DNA from 3 places in the Paraburkholderia strydomiana genome. Region 3 is predicted to be linked to each of the others. Evidence: riboswitches for the same ligand, from Rfam matches in the RefSeq annotation. Region 3 holds a riboswitch; each other region holds the start of a gene.
The links. A riboswitch is a leader RNA that binds a small molecule or an ion and turns the genes downstream of it on or off. The one in region 3 is predicted to bind cobalamin.

Region 1 (4,662 bases), on a different contig from region 3:
GCATCGAGCAGACGCCCGGCACCACTTCGCTCTCGTAGCGCGCCGCGAGCCGGTCGTGCAGATACATGTACGAGCCGTAGAAGAACGGATCGCCTTCGCAGATCACGGCGACGTCGCGCCCCGCATCCAGATGCGCCCCGACTATGTCGGCCGCGGTGTCGTAGAAGTCGGCAATGATCGCTTCATACGAGAGCGGCGGCTCAAGCGCTTCGGTCGTGACGGGATACACGAGCGGCAGTTGCTGCTGCGTGTCGTGCAAATGCGCCTCGATGATGCTGAACGCGTTGCCCTTCTTGCCTTTCGCGACGAAGTAGGCGACTACGGCTGCTGCCTTGAGCAGACGCAATGCCTTTAGCGTGATGAGTTCCGGGTCTCCTGGACCGACACCGAGTCCATATAGACGCCCTGCACGTTGTTGCGCCGTCATTTATTCGACCTCCGTTGCCAGCGCGTTGACAGCGGCCGCAGCCATCGCGCTGCCGCCGCGCCGGCCATGCACGACGACATACGGCACGCCACGGCTATTCTCTGCGAGCATCGCTTTCGATTCCGCTGCGCCGACAAAGCCGACCGGAAAGCCCAGAATCAGCGCGGGCTTCGGCGCACCGGCGTCGAGCATATCGAGCAGATGGAAGAGGGCAGTCGGCGCATTGCCGATCACGACGACGCTGCCGCCCAGATGCGGGCGCCACAATTCGAGCGCGGCGGCCGAGCGCGTATTGCCGAGTTCGCGGGCGAGTGCAGGCACTCGTTCATGTGTGAGTGTGCAGATCACGTCGTTGTTCGCCGGCAACCGCGCGCGCGTGATGCCTTGCGCGACCATGCCGGCGTCGCAGAGAATCGGCGCGCCTTGCGCGAGCGCCGTGCGGCCTGCTGTGCCGGCATGTTCGGAGAACGCGAGATCGTCGATCACATCGACCATCCCGCACGCGTGGATCACGCGCACCGCGAGTTTTTCGAGGTCGGCAGGAATGCGCGACAGGTCGGCTTCGGCGCGGATCGTCGCGAAAGACTGGCGATAGATCTCCTGACCGTCGCGAATGTAATCAAGCATCGGTGTCACTCATGTGTCGCTTCGAACAAGGCGCGCGATCGTCTCGGCGGCCTGTTCGACTGTCAGTTGGCGCGCGACGCATCGACCGAAGCCGGGGCCCTGGTCGCGTCGAAAAAGGTCATACATGCCGGGCGCCGCGGCGAGCATCGTAAACGGCGCGCAATGCGCGGCAGCACATGAGCGCGGGCATCCGCTCAAATGCACGTCGACGCCGGCGGGCAGGCGCTTCGCGAGATTCAATGCGTCGGCTTTGGTATCCGCGAGGCTTTTCGCGCAGCCAGTGGAACCGGCGCACGCGATCAGGTGTGTGATGGCTTCGGCGCAATCGCATGCGAGGCCCAGCGCGTTCAGCGCGGCAAGCACAACGGGCACTGAGAGCGTCCGGATATCGGGCAGCAGCACGCTTTGCCACGGCGTGATGCGCAGCGTGCCGTCGCCATGTTGTTGCGCGAGCGCGGCGAGGCCGTGCAGCGTGGCCGCATCGATACGGCCGAGCGGCGGTTGACCGCCGGCATGCCATGTATCCGCGGCGCGTTGCTCATGTGCGCCGAGGCGCAGCGAGGCATCGGCGGTCGTGCTGCGACGCCAGCCGGCGAGCGTCGCGTCGCGTGTCAATGGAAAATCCACGTAGGTTTGCGCATGCTGCAATATCGCGTCCGCCGAATGCGTGTCGAGCAGGTGACGCATACGCGTGGCGTCGGCAGCGGCAAGATCGAGAAACGTATGCAGCAACGCGCGCACGAGCGCCGGAACTTGCGACGGCAGCACCGAGGCCAACGCGCCTGTCGCATCCGCATGCAATCTTTCGGACGAGTTCGCAGCGTTGCCTGATGATGGTGACTTCCCGCCGATGTGCGTGTTTGCGCTCGCGTTTGCATCCACGGTCGGGCAGCCCGCGAGCCCGAACACGAAGCGCACCGCTCCGGCCGAATCTTGTGCTGCCGCGAGCCACACGTCATGCGGGTGGTCCACTCTCGCGAGCCGCTCGCCGCCGTCGACCAATAACGCGAATTTCGGCGATAGTGCCGCGAAACGCGCTTCACTTTGCAGCAGCGTGAGAAGGGCGGTGCACAGAGGTCTGGTGTCGAACAGTGCGCATGGGTCGCGTCCGGCAGTGGGGCTGATCATGACGTTGCGCACGTCGTCAGCGGCGGCTGCATCGAGTGCGTGCGCGTTTCGATCGCGATCGCGATCGTGACCGTGATCGTGATCGTCTTCGACGGAATCGGTCGGCGCGCTACCGCCCGCTCCTGCAGAGCCGCTTGCAGCGCTCGGTCCGAGCCCCGCATCGATCAGCGTGGCGACCAGCGCAGCTTCATGGCCGGCCCGAACACCGCGCAATTGCAGATTCGCGCGATTCGTCAGTTCGATCACACCCGCCGTATGCTGCGCGCTCGCGTTGGCGATCGCTTCGGCTTGAGCCGCGCTCAATTCGCCGCCTGGCAGCTTGATCCGACAAATACCGCCGTCGCGCGCCGCCACGATCCGCAGCAGGCCCGGACACGCCGAGGGCCGCAGCGCAGATGCCGCGTCGGGCAAGACAGTGGAGGGCGAAGCTGGATTCAAGACGGACACCGGGTTAGCGTCGCGCGACGGCCCGAGCAAGCGGTCAAAACGGCATTGCTGCGGCATCGGTACACCCCGCCCGATGTTGGCTGGCACGAACAGTCTGGCCGGCAGGTCTCCTGGCTGGCAGGTCGTCGTCCGCTGCGGCCTTCCCGGTTTAACCAGTGGCGCCAAGCGCAGGCGGACTCGCTGCATACAGTTGCGGGGGCAGCCACAGCGGTAATCTTCCCGCTGTGTTCCCTGTTAGGCCCCGAAGGGCACCGGCGGCTGTATTATGCCTTTTTTCGGATAGCACAACGAGGCTGGACGCTTTGACCGGCGTGGCGCAGTGCATTGTTTGAGATACAAAATGAGGAAGGGTGCATGTCGGCGTGGCTGACGATAGTGGGCATTGGCGACGACGGCTTCGCCGGTTTGGGGCGGCCCGCACGGCGTGCGTTGCTCGAGGCGTCGGTGATTTACGGCGGCGAACGTCATCTGTCGATGTTGCCCGCGCGGCTGGCCGCGCGCCGCGCCGAGTGGCCGCGCCCATTCGATCTCGCGCCGCTTCTGGCCGAGCGCGGCGGCCCCGTTTGCGTGCTGGCGAGCGGCGATCCGATGCTGTTCGGCGTCGGCGCGACGCTGGCTCGGCAGTTGCCGCCCAGCGAACTGCGCGTGTTGCCCGCGCCGTCGTCGTTATCGCTCGCGGCGGCGCGGCTCGGCTGGCCGTTGCAGGATGTGGCCACGGTGTCGGTGGTTGGTCGGCCGTTGCCCACGCTGAACGCTTATTTGCATGACCGCGCACGCGTGTTCGTGCTCAGCGCGGACGGGCGCACACCCGCCGCGCTTGCCGACCTGCTGAGCGCGCGAGGTTTCGGCGCAACGCGGATGACCGTGTTCGAACACCTTGGCGGCGACGACGAGCGGCGCATCGACGGCCGCGCGGATCAATGGTCCCCGGGCGATGTCGCCGCGCTGAACCTGGTCGCGCTCGAATGCCGCGCCACCGAAGGCGCGCCGCGCCTGCCGCTCACCTGCGGCCTGCCCGACGACGCGTTCCGTCACGACGGCCAGCTCACCAAACGCGATGTGCGAGCGATCACGCTCGCGCGACTTGCACCGACGCCCGGCGAATTGTTGTGGGACGTGGGTGCGGGCAGCGGCTCGATCGGCATCGAGTGGATGCGCGCGCATCCGACTTGCCGGGCGATCGCCATCGAAGGGCACGCGGAGCGTCAGCGCTTCATCGAGCACAATCGCGATGCGTTGGGCGTGCCGGGCTTGCAACTCGTAGCGGCCCGCGCGCCGCAAGCGCTCGAAGGGTTAGCCGCGCCGCACGCGGTGTTCATTGGCGGCGGCGTAACAGTGCCCGGCGTGCTCGAAACGTGCTGGGACAATTTGCGCGACGGCGGCCGGCTGGTCGCGAACGCGGTCACGCTGCAAGGCGAGGCGGCGCTCGCCGCATGGCGTGACAAACATGGCGGCACGCTCACGCGAATCGCGCTTGCGGACGCTCAGCCGCTCGGTGGCTTCGATACGTGGCGGCAAGCGCTGCCGATCACCTTGTACGATGCGGTGAAGCGTTGCGCTGCCAACGGCGTCCATAGTGTTGCCGATAACCTCAACGCTGCTTCATCGGCGTGACGCTCATGCGCGACGAAACGCCTGAACAACCCGCACCGCTGCGCAGCGGCTACACGACCGGCAGTTGTGCAACCGCCACGTCGCTGGCGGCCGCGCGTCTGCTGCTCGCGGGTGTGGTCAGCGAGGTGGCCGAAATCGTGTTGCCCAAGGGCCAGCATGTGCCGATGCCGCTCGTCTTCTGCCGGTTGACCGATGACGGCGCCGAAGCGGGCACGATCAAGGATGCCGGCGACGATCCCGATGTCACGCACGGCGCCGTGGTGTTCGCGCGCGTGCGTCTGGTCCCTGAGCCAGGTGTGGTGTTCCGCGCCGGGCCGGGCGTGGGCACGGTGACGCGTGCGGGGTTGACGCTCGCCGTCGGCGAACCGGCGATCAACCCGGTGCCGCGCAAAATGATGAGCGAGCATCTTGCAGAACTC
Region 2 (4,662 bases), on a different contig from region 3:
CGTTCCCAGCACGGCGCAGGCATCACTGCTGTTGCCAGCCGACCGTGACATAGGCACCGCGCCGCGGCGAGTTATACGAGTAGGCCGTTTCATAGTCCTTGTTGAACACATTCTGGATTTGCGCGGCCACGTACCATGCCTTCGTGACGTTGTAGCGCGCAGCCAGGTTGACGACACCGTAGCCGCCGAGCTTGCCGCTGCTGTCTTCGCGCGGACCGCTCACGATCCACTCACCGCCCACGCGCCATCCTGCGATACTGCGATTCACCGTCAGCGACGCGAAACGCCGCGCTCGCCGCACGAGGTCGGTATCGTTGTCGAGGTCGACCGGGTTTTGCAGCGTCACCGACGCGCGCACGTCGGTCTTGCCTACATGTCCGCTCCACGATCCTTCGAGTCCTTGCACTTTTGCATGGCCCACGTTTTCGGCCAGATAGATCCCCGGCGTCACCTGCTCATAGTCGATCAGATTCGAATAACGCGTCTGGAAAGCACTCAAACGCATCACACCGAGCGCATTGGATGCGTACTGCAACGCTGCTTCGATCGAATGACTGCGCTCCGGCTGGATGGACGGACTACCGCTCAGCGGATAGTACAGATCGTCGAAGCTCGGCGCGCGAAACGAACTGGAATAGCTTGCGCTTAGCTTCCAGCGCGACGTGATGTCGAAGCCATAGCCGAGATAGTAACTGTTCGCTCCGCCGAAATCGGAGTACTGGTCGCGCCGCAGGTTGGCCTGGATCTGGTTGCGCCCGAAGCGTGCCGTATAACCGGCGAAGCCCGAGTCGACATGACGAGTGGGCGCGGCAAACGTATCGGAGTCGAGACTCTGGTCCAGATGCTCGTAGCCGACCTGCAGTTTCTGCTGCGCGGCCAGCGCGAAATCGTTTTGCCAGGTGTACTGTCGATTGTCGGTGTCGAAGCGGCCGTTATACAGACCGTTGGTGTTCGACACGCTGCGGTCGTCGCCCTGCGCAACGATGAAGTGCGTGGTCCACCAGTCCGTTAGCTTGCCGTTAGCGAAGGCGGACAACTGACGCACTTTCGTGTACAGATTGTTCAGATCGGTCGGCTCGCCGTACGCATTGTCGTAGCTGTTGTTGCCGTTCGACTGCAGATAGCGGACGCCCGCGTCCCAGTTGTCGGTGAACTTATGGCGCAGCGAAGCGGAGATGCTCTCGTTCAGATAGCCGTTCGCATTGGGGTTCGCGTTCGGCGCCTCACGAGGATTGAGCGCGGAAAAACCGTCGTCTTTCGAACGCGCGAGCGAGATGTTGAAGGTCGTGCGGCCGTCCTTATCCAACGCGCCGTTCGCGCCCACCTGTTGCGTCTGCGTGTGGTAGCTGCCGTAGCCCACGGAAAAATTGAAACGCGGCGGATGATCGCCGCCGTCTTTCGTGAACACCTGGACCACGCCTCCGATCGCGCCCGAGCCATACAAGGCCGACACGTTGCCGTTCACTACTTCGACGTGGTCGACCTGATCGAGCGGAATCTGCCCGATTTGCGCGGTGCCGAGACTCACGGAATCGACGCGCACACCGTCGATGAGAATCAGCGATTGCGTCGACGACGCGCCGCGCAAATACAGGCTTGCTGTCGAACCGGGGCCACCTGTGCGCGAGATTTGCGCGCCGGGCGCGAGTTGCAGCAGACCCGGCAGATCGGTTGCGGTGGTGTCGGCAATGTCCTGCTGATCGAATAGCGACGTTTGCGGAATCGTGTCGGCGAGCGCTTGAGGTCCGCGCTCGGCGGTGACGACGACGGGCGACAAAACAGCAGGCGATGATTCGGCGATAGCGACGGATACAGCGCTCGTAGCGACTGGTGCGACAGGTGCGACTGCAACCGACGGCGCAGGCAAACTGTCGGCGGCTTGCGCATGCGCGAGCTGCGGCAGCCCTGCAAATGCGAGCAGCGCCGCGCGGGCGATAGGGGACAGCATGAGTGAAGTTTCCCGTGGATGGCGTGCGCGGCCCGCTTCCCCGCAGGCCGTCGCGTAACGAGGCGCGAGCGCTTTTGACTTCATTTCGCGGGCGCGCGCCTCTCCCTCTGGCCGGTATCCGGGCTGACGACGCTCGATCCCGCCTTCCCACGCGTGACGCGCAGTGGCACACTCGCATGTTGAACTGGAACACGCGATGGGGATCGAACTGCAAACGCGAACTGCAAAGCACGAAGTGCAAAGCGAATGCGGTCGCTTACCGTTGCGGGGGCAGCGCAGGTTCGCGCGTTCAGGTGAACGGCGCGCCCTGCTTCCCGTTTAACTGCACGCGCAATGAATTGCGCGCGCGGGCACCAGAGTGCGGCCAGTGTATGAGCGGCCTCGGGGCCAGTCAAGAATGCGGGTCACGACAGCGATGATTCGGACAGGAGCAGAGTATTGTCCGACGCGATCTGTGACACACGAGTACTTTTTCATCTTCAGTCGAAAAAAGCCTGCATAAAGCGGTGTTGTTACGTCTCGAAACGAGACAAATGTCGGAACGTGCGGCATTCCGCGCTAAAATGCGAGGTCTTTAGAGGACGCAGCACATGCTCACCGAACTCGAAACACTCTCACAGAATATCGGCAAGCTGATAGCGATCAGCCAGCGCCACAACGAAGCGCGTGTTGCGCTTGAAGAGCAGCTCGCCCAGTCGCGCGCCGAGGCAGAAGCCACGCGCACGGAACTTGCCATGGTGCGCGAGGAACGCGATGCACTGCAAGCGGAGCGCGACGCGCTGTCGGCCAAGATCGACGACGCTCAAGTGCGGCTCAATGCGATCCTCGAAAAATTGCCGCGCGCTCGCGGGCACAACGAGCCGGACAACCAGCTCGATCTGCTCGAGCCCGCTCAGCATGAAGTCGAAGCGGAGAGCGACGCCACTCGCCATGGAGAAAATGCATGACCACCAAGCAGATCGAAGTATCGATTCTCGGCGTGCCCTATCGCCTCGCCTGCTCGCCGGAAACGGAAGGCGCGCTGCTTGAAGCAGTCGCACGAGTCGACGCCGAAATGTCGAAGATCCGCAATAACAGCAACGTGCGCGGCACGGATCGTATTGCTGTCATGGCTGCGCTGTCGCTGGCATCGGAACTGCTTAAGCTGCAATCGAGCGTGCGTCACGGAGAAGCATTTCCCGCTGAAGAAATCAGGCGTACAATGCATCAAATGAACGAACAACTGGGTACTGTGATCGAGCAGTACACCATGCAGTAAGCAGCAAGTTTGCAACGTGTCTGGAAGTAGAAGTGGCCGGTCTTCGGGTCGGCTGCAGATTCAACCAGGTGGCACACGTAGCAGCTGAGCAAAGCGCGTGAGAGCATGCACGAGCACACTCGGCAAACGTTTCACCTGAATGGTTTTAGCTTCATCGGTTTAGCTTCCCTGCCTGGTTCGCCAAGGTCATATATTCCTTGAACCAATGCCATGTGCACGGTTGCGGAAATTTGTAGCACGGGCGTGCGCGTCACTCTGTCTGATGTACCCGAAGTGCTGCTAACTGCGACCAATTCTGAACCCCCGGTTCAGGATGCCGGCCTAGCGGCCAAGGCGGGGACCTTATTTGGAACGGCATCGGACTACTGTCCGGTGCCGTTTTTGTTTGGGCTCCGGCTTTTCCAACCTTAACGTTCCTTTCGATTCATGCGCTACTGGCTAATGAAGTCCGAACCGGACGAAGCAAGCATCGACCATCTTGCCAACGCACCGCACCGCACGTTGCCGTGGACCGGCGTGCGCAACTATCAGGCGCGCAACTTCATGCGCGACGCGATGCAGGTCGGCGACGGCGTGCTGTTCTATCACTCGAGTTGTCCCGAGCCTGGCATCGCCGGGATCGCCGAGGTAGCGTCTACCGCTTACCCGGACCCGACTCAGTTCGACAAGAAGAGTCCTTATTACGATCCCAAGTCGTCGCAGGAAACGCCGCGCTGGCTGCTCGTCGACGTGGTCTTCAAGAAGAAGGTTCCGTTGATTCCGCTCGCCGCATTGCGCGAGCACGACGAGCTGAAAGACATGCGCGTGCTGGCGAGAGGCAACCGTCTGTCCATCACGCCCGTCACCGAAGCCGAGTGGCGCTTCATCACGAAGCGACTCGCCTGAGTTCGCCGGTGCTTGCTGCAACGGCGCCACGAACGATGTCGCTCACCGATGCTCATCGCACGGTTAAATTGGGGAACCAAGCTCAGGTTACAAGCGCCTAACGCACTTGCAAACGGACTACCAACGGCGCACACAGCGCCGTGCCGTTGCATCGCGCCTGCCGGATCGTGCGCAATCCTGTTCAAGCAAGGAGTTCCACACAGATGAAAAACACCGCACGTGCACTCGCTTTCGCGCTCGTCTGCGCCGCGCCTGCAGCCCTCGTGCTCACGCCCGCTATGGCACGCGCGCAGAGCGTCGCGCCCTATCAACCGGCCGGCGTGCTGTCGCTGAACGCGCAGGCCAGCGCGGAAGTGCCTCAAGACGTCGTCGAAATCACGCTCTTTTACGAGCAGGAAGCGAGCGATCCGTCGGCTCTTACTTCAACGCTGAACCAGCGTGCCGATTCGGCATTGCAAAAAGCCAAAGGCGTGAGTGGCGTGACCGCACGCACAGGTTCGTTCTCGATTTACCCGTCTACCGATCGCGATGGCCGTATCTCCGCATGGCGCGGCCGCACGGAGGTCGTGCT
Region 3 (4,662 bases):
AGCACGGGCGCGCCGCTTGCGCGCGCAAGGATCATCGGATCGAGAAAGTCGGGCCCGGTCTTGAACACGCGCACACGCCGTCCCAGTCGCCGATGGTAGCGCGCGAGGCCCGCAGTGATCGTGGTCTTGCCTTGACCCGACGCGGGCGCGCTGATAAAGAGCGCAGGGCAGGCGGACACGTTCAGAACTCCACGCCGCGCTGCGCTTTCACGCCTTGCTCGCGGTACGGATGCTTGACGATGCGCATTTCGGTGACGAGGTCGGCGGCTTCGATCAGCGCATCGGGCGCGTGGCGGCCGGTCACGACCACATGCAGCATCGCCGGACGCGCGTTGATGACGGACAGCACTTCGTCGAGCGGCAGATATTCGTACTTGAGCACGGTGTTCAGTTCGTCGAGGATGACCATCTGATAGTCGCCGCTTTCGATCATCCTGCGTGCTTCGTCCCAGCCTTTGCGTGCGGTGGCCATGTCGGCGTCGCGGTTCTGCGTGTTCCAGGTGTAGCCGTCGCCCATCGTCACGAAGTCACAGTTGGCAATAGCGCCGAGGAAGTCGCGCTCCGACGTATGCAGCGCGCCCTTGATGAACTGCACGACGCCAAGCCGCATGCCGTGGCCGAGCACACGCACAGCCATGCCGAAAGCGGCGGTTGTCTTGCCCTTGCCGGTGCCGGTGTTGACGATCAGCAGGCCCTTTTCGACGGTCGCGTTGGCCTGCTTTTTTTCGTGGCCTTCGCGCCGGCGTTCGGTCATGCGTTGATGCGATTCGGGATCGGTCTTCATGGAAGGTCCTGTGAGATGGTGGTGACACTGTGTGCTGGCGCTGGTGCGGTCGATGCGATCGCCACGGTGACACCAGCGTAAACGGTTTTGCGAGCGATCAGATGTGCGGTGCAACGGGCGGCCACCGCAAGCAGCGCGCACGGTTCGCATACGCCGTCCACGCCGAGATGCTCGCGCGCGGCAGCCGACGGTTCGTGAACGTCAATCGCGAGAATCTGCTCGCGGCTGAACACTTGCAGCGTGAACCCGTGACGCGCGCAGAACTCCAGCAGGCCCGGCTCGTCGGCTTTCGTTTCAATAGAGGCTACCGTTGCAATCTGTTCGAACGTGTGCGAACCGAGCGCGGCGCGCACCGCCGTTTCGATCTCGTCCGCCGATGTGTACAGGCGGCAACCGATGCCCACGCTAAGCGTTTTCATTTCGCGTCCGGCGAAGATGCCGCATCTGATGAGCTTGCCGCGGCGGCACGCGCGAGCGCGAGCGACGCCACGCCGCCTATCACCACGATCGCAGGCGAGCCGAGTCCCGCGCGCGCGACGGCATCGGCGAATTCACCAAGCGTCGAAAGCGCATGGCGTTGCTCGGGACGCGTAGCCGATTCGATCGCCGCACACGGCGTGTCGGCGCGCATGCCGGCTGCGAGCAATGCGCTGACGATATCCTTCAGCCGCCGCATGCCCATGTAGATGACGAGCGTCATGTGAGTGGCGGCGAGCGCGCCCCAGTCCGGCTCGCTGCTGCCCGCACCGTGGCCGGTCACGAAGATCACGCCTTGCGCGTGATCGCGGTGTGTAACCGGAATGCCGATAGCTGCGGGCGCCGCGATTCCGGCTGTGATACCGCTGATGATCTCCACCTCGATTCCGGCCGCATGCAGCGCCTGCTGCTCTTCGCCGCCTCTGCCGAATACGAACGGATCGCCGCCCTTGAGTCGCGCGACGCCGCGCCCAGCATGCAGATGATCGAGCATTTGCGCGACGATGCCTTCTTGCGGCGTCGACGGATGACCGCCGCGTTTGCCGACATAAACAATGGACGCGTCGGCGCGCGCGAATTGCAGCACGTCGGGATTGACGAGATCGTCGACGAGTATCACGTCGGCTTGTCCGAGGGCGCGCGTTGCCTTCAACGTCATCAGTTCGACGTCGCCGGGCCCTGCGCCGATCAGCCACGCGCGTGTCATCGCGCCTCGCTAACCGTGCACGGCAACGACGTTGCGCGCTCCGCCGGCGTACGCCATGCAGTGCGGCACGCGAACGGGCCCAGGTGATTGGAGATCGAAGTCATTCAAGCGGTGTCTTCACGCACGACGGCACGCGCGGGTGCGAACCCGGTTGCCAGATAGTGCTTCAGCGCCTTCACATCCGTCCCTCGCGGATTCCGGCTGCCGGCGGCGTGACGTCGAGAAACGCACGGTCGCCTCCGCATCTGGCCGGTATCCGGGCTGGCGGCCTCACGCGCTTTGCCTTCCCGCCCGCATTCATTCGAATGTATCGGACAGTGGCATCGAAAACGCATGCGCGGTGCAGCATGAACATTGCACCGCAGGTCGCTTACCGTTGCGGGGACAGCACAGGTTGAGCGCGGGAGCGCTGCCTGTTTCCCGTTTAACTGCACACGCGAATGCATGTGCGGGCACCAAACGCGCGCATACGATAGCACACGAGAAGCCCGTGCGATAAGCGCGCCGGGCCCGCGTTTCCTTGACGGCGCCAGACGGTCGGCCTAAACTCGCACGCACTTCTGGTGCTCGTGTGCGCGCTCGTGCGCATGCAGTTAAACGGGAAACAGGGCGCCCGCCTGTCACGGTTTGGGTCAACCTGTGCTGCCCCCGCAACGGTAAGCGAAAAGTGACGTCACGGCGGTTCGCGTGGCGTCGCAGTGCCGGCTTCGGTGTCCACGCGCAAGGCCGCGTGGGCATATCACCACTGGGCGAGAAATCACTCGTCCGGGAAGGGGAAGCGGCGCTTTCGCCAGCCCGGATACCGGCCGGAACACGAAGGGCGAACGCCGCGGGGATGCGGCGCTGCGCTCATGCCCTCACACCCGTTTTCTGCGTTTTTCCTGTTGTAGCAAGGCCGTCGTTCATGCCCGAGGCACGCGCTGAACCTCATGCGTGCGGACTACGCCGGCCGGCGCCTGCAACTCCTGGGATGGACCTCACGATGCAAACTCAAATGCGCAAGATCCCCGTCACCATCGTCACGGGCTTTCTCGGCAGCGGCAAAACCACTCTGTTGCGGCACATTCTTCAGCACGCGGGCGGCAAGCGCATCGCGGTGATCGTCAACGAGTTCGGCGAACTTGGAATCGACGGCGAAATCCTGAAGGGTTGCGGCATCGGTTGCGACGAGAATGGCGTCGAAACGGAAGGGCAATTGTATGAACTCGCGAACGGTTGCCTCTGCTGCACGGTGCAGGAGGAGTTCTTTCCGGTGATGGAAAAGCTCGTTGAGCGCCGTGAGCAGATCGACCATGTGCTGATCGAGACATCGGGTCTCGCGTTGCCGAAGCCTCTCGTACAGGCGTTCAACTGGCCGCAGATCAAAAACAGTTTCACCGTCGATGCGGTGATTACCGTGGTCGACGGTCCCGCTGCCGCGAGCGGCCAGTTCGCAGAAAACCCGCTCGCTGTCGATGCGCAGCGCAAAGCCGATCCGAATCTGGATCATGAATCGCCGCTGCACGAATTGTTCGAAGATCAGTTGGCTTCGGCCGATCTGGTGATTCTGAACAAAACAGATCTGCTCGATGAGGTTCGTCAGAATGCGGTCGAAGCCGTGATCCGCGAGGAGATTCCGCCGCAAGTGAAGGTCGTGCGCGCGCACATGGGGCAGCTCGATCTGCACACGCTGTTCGGACTCGAAGCCGCATCGGAAGAAACGATTCACTTGCGCCACGACCATCACGGTTCGGCGGACGACGCGGACCATCACCACGATGAATTCGATTCGGTAGTGGTGCATGCAAACGTGCTGTCGCGTGAAGCAGTAATCGCCGCACTGCAAACGCTTGTTCAGAGCAACACGATCTACCGTGTAAAGGGTTTCGCGGCGTTGCCGGGCGCAGCAATGCGTCTCGTGATTCAGGGCGTGGGCCGGCGCTTCGACAGCTATTTCGACCGGCGCTGGCAACCTGGCGAGGCGGGCGAAAGCCGCTTCGTGCTGATCGGTGAAGACCTCGATCAAGCCGCGCTGCAGCGCGCGTTCGACGCGGCGCTGGGCGTGTCGAACGCTCAGGTGCCGGGCGTCGCAGCGCAGCAGGCGTAAGCGCACATGCATCTTCTGCGCACCACGCCGGGCGGTTTCGTCGACGATACGCAAGGCGTGATCCGTATCGATCAGCGGCCTGCGGATATCGTCGTGCTCAGTTCTGCGGACACCACGTTGTCGCTGCTGGCAAGCGTGTTTCCTCGTCTCGGCGACGGCTTTCCGAGCGTGCGCCTCGCGAACGTGACGTATCTGCGGCAACCGGCGTCGGTGGATTTCTACGTCGAAGATGTGCTGCAACACGCGCGCGTCGTCGTAGTCGATCATCTTGGCGGCGAAGCGTATTGGCCGTACGGTATCGAACAGGTCGTCGCGCTAGCGGAGCGCAAACAGCAAACGCTCGCGATGTTTTCGGGCGATCTGCAGGAAGATCCCAATCTGCTTGCGCGCAGCACCGCGGACGCGGATCTGTGCCATCAGTTGTGGCGTTATTTGCGGGAAGGCGGTCCCCAGAATGCCGAGGCGTTTCTGCGCTGCATCGCGCATCGCGCGCTCGGTTGGGGACACGAGCCTGCGCCGCCCCGCGCGTTGCCGGCCGCGTCGCTTTACCATCCACAACGCGACACGCCGACAATCGCCGACTGGCAAGCGCGCTGGCGGCACGATGCG

Region 1: another riboswitch for cobalamin. It lies ahead of cobG (precorrin-3B synthase); the one in region 3 lies ahead of cobW (cobalamin biosynthesis protein CobW).
Region 2: another riboswitch for cobalamin. It lies ahead of J2W46_RS13925 (TonB-dependent receptor plug domain-containing protein); the one in region 3 lies ahead of cobW (cobalamin biosynthesis protein CobW).

Annotation. Positions count from the first base shown of each region.
Region 1 covers NZ_JAVDVL010000001.1:249,431-254,092, reverse strand. Annotated here, with positions in the region: gene J2W46_RS01145 (precorrin-2 C(20)-methyltransferase) at 1-427, opposite strand, end outside; gene J2W46_RS01140 (precorrin-8X methylmutase) at 428-1,054, opposite strand; gene cobG (precorrin-3B synthase) at 1,064-2,629, opposite strand; cobalamin riboswitch at 2,713-2,898, opposite strand; gene cbiE (precorrin-6y C5,15-methyltransferase (decarboxylating) subunit CbiE) at 2,984-4,243, shown strand; gene J2W46_RS01125 (cobalt-precorrin-5B (C(1))-methyltransferase) at 4,249-4,662, shown strand, end outside.
Region 2 covers NZ_JAVDVL010000004.1:328,754-333,415, reverse strand. Annotated here, with positions in the region: gene J2W46_RS13925 (TonB-dependent receptor plug domain-containing protein) at 23-1,948, opposite strand; cobalamin riboswitch at 2,041-2,321, opposite strand; gene J2W46_RS13920 (ATPase) at 2,539-2,895, shown strand; gene J2W46_RS13915 (cell division protein ZapA) at 2,892-3,206, shown strand; RNA gene ssrS (6S RNA) at 3,369-3,550, shown strand; gene J2W46_RS13905 (EVE domain-containing protein) at 3,633-4,091, shown strand; gene J2W46_RS13900 (SIMPL domain-containing protein) at 4,295-4,662, shown strand, end outside.
Region 3 covers NZ_JAVDVL010000012.1:218,995-223,656, forward strand. Annotated here, with positions in the region: gene J2W46_RS27495 (cobyrinate a,c-diamide synthase) at 1-179, opposite strand, end outside; gene cobO (cob(I)yrinic acid a,c-diamide adenosyltransferase) at 182-784, opposite strand; gene J2W46_RS27505 (cobalamin biosynthesis protein) at 781-1,203, opposite strand; gene cobA (uroporphyrinogen-III C-methyltransferase) at 1,200-1,967, opposite strand; cobalamin riboswitch at 2,198-2,442, opposite strand; cobalamin riboswitch at 2,512-2,792, shown strand; gene cobW (cobalamin biosynthesis protein CobW) at 2,950-4,053, shown strand; gene cobN (cobaltochelatase subunit CobN) at 4,060-4,662, shown strand, end outside.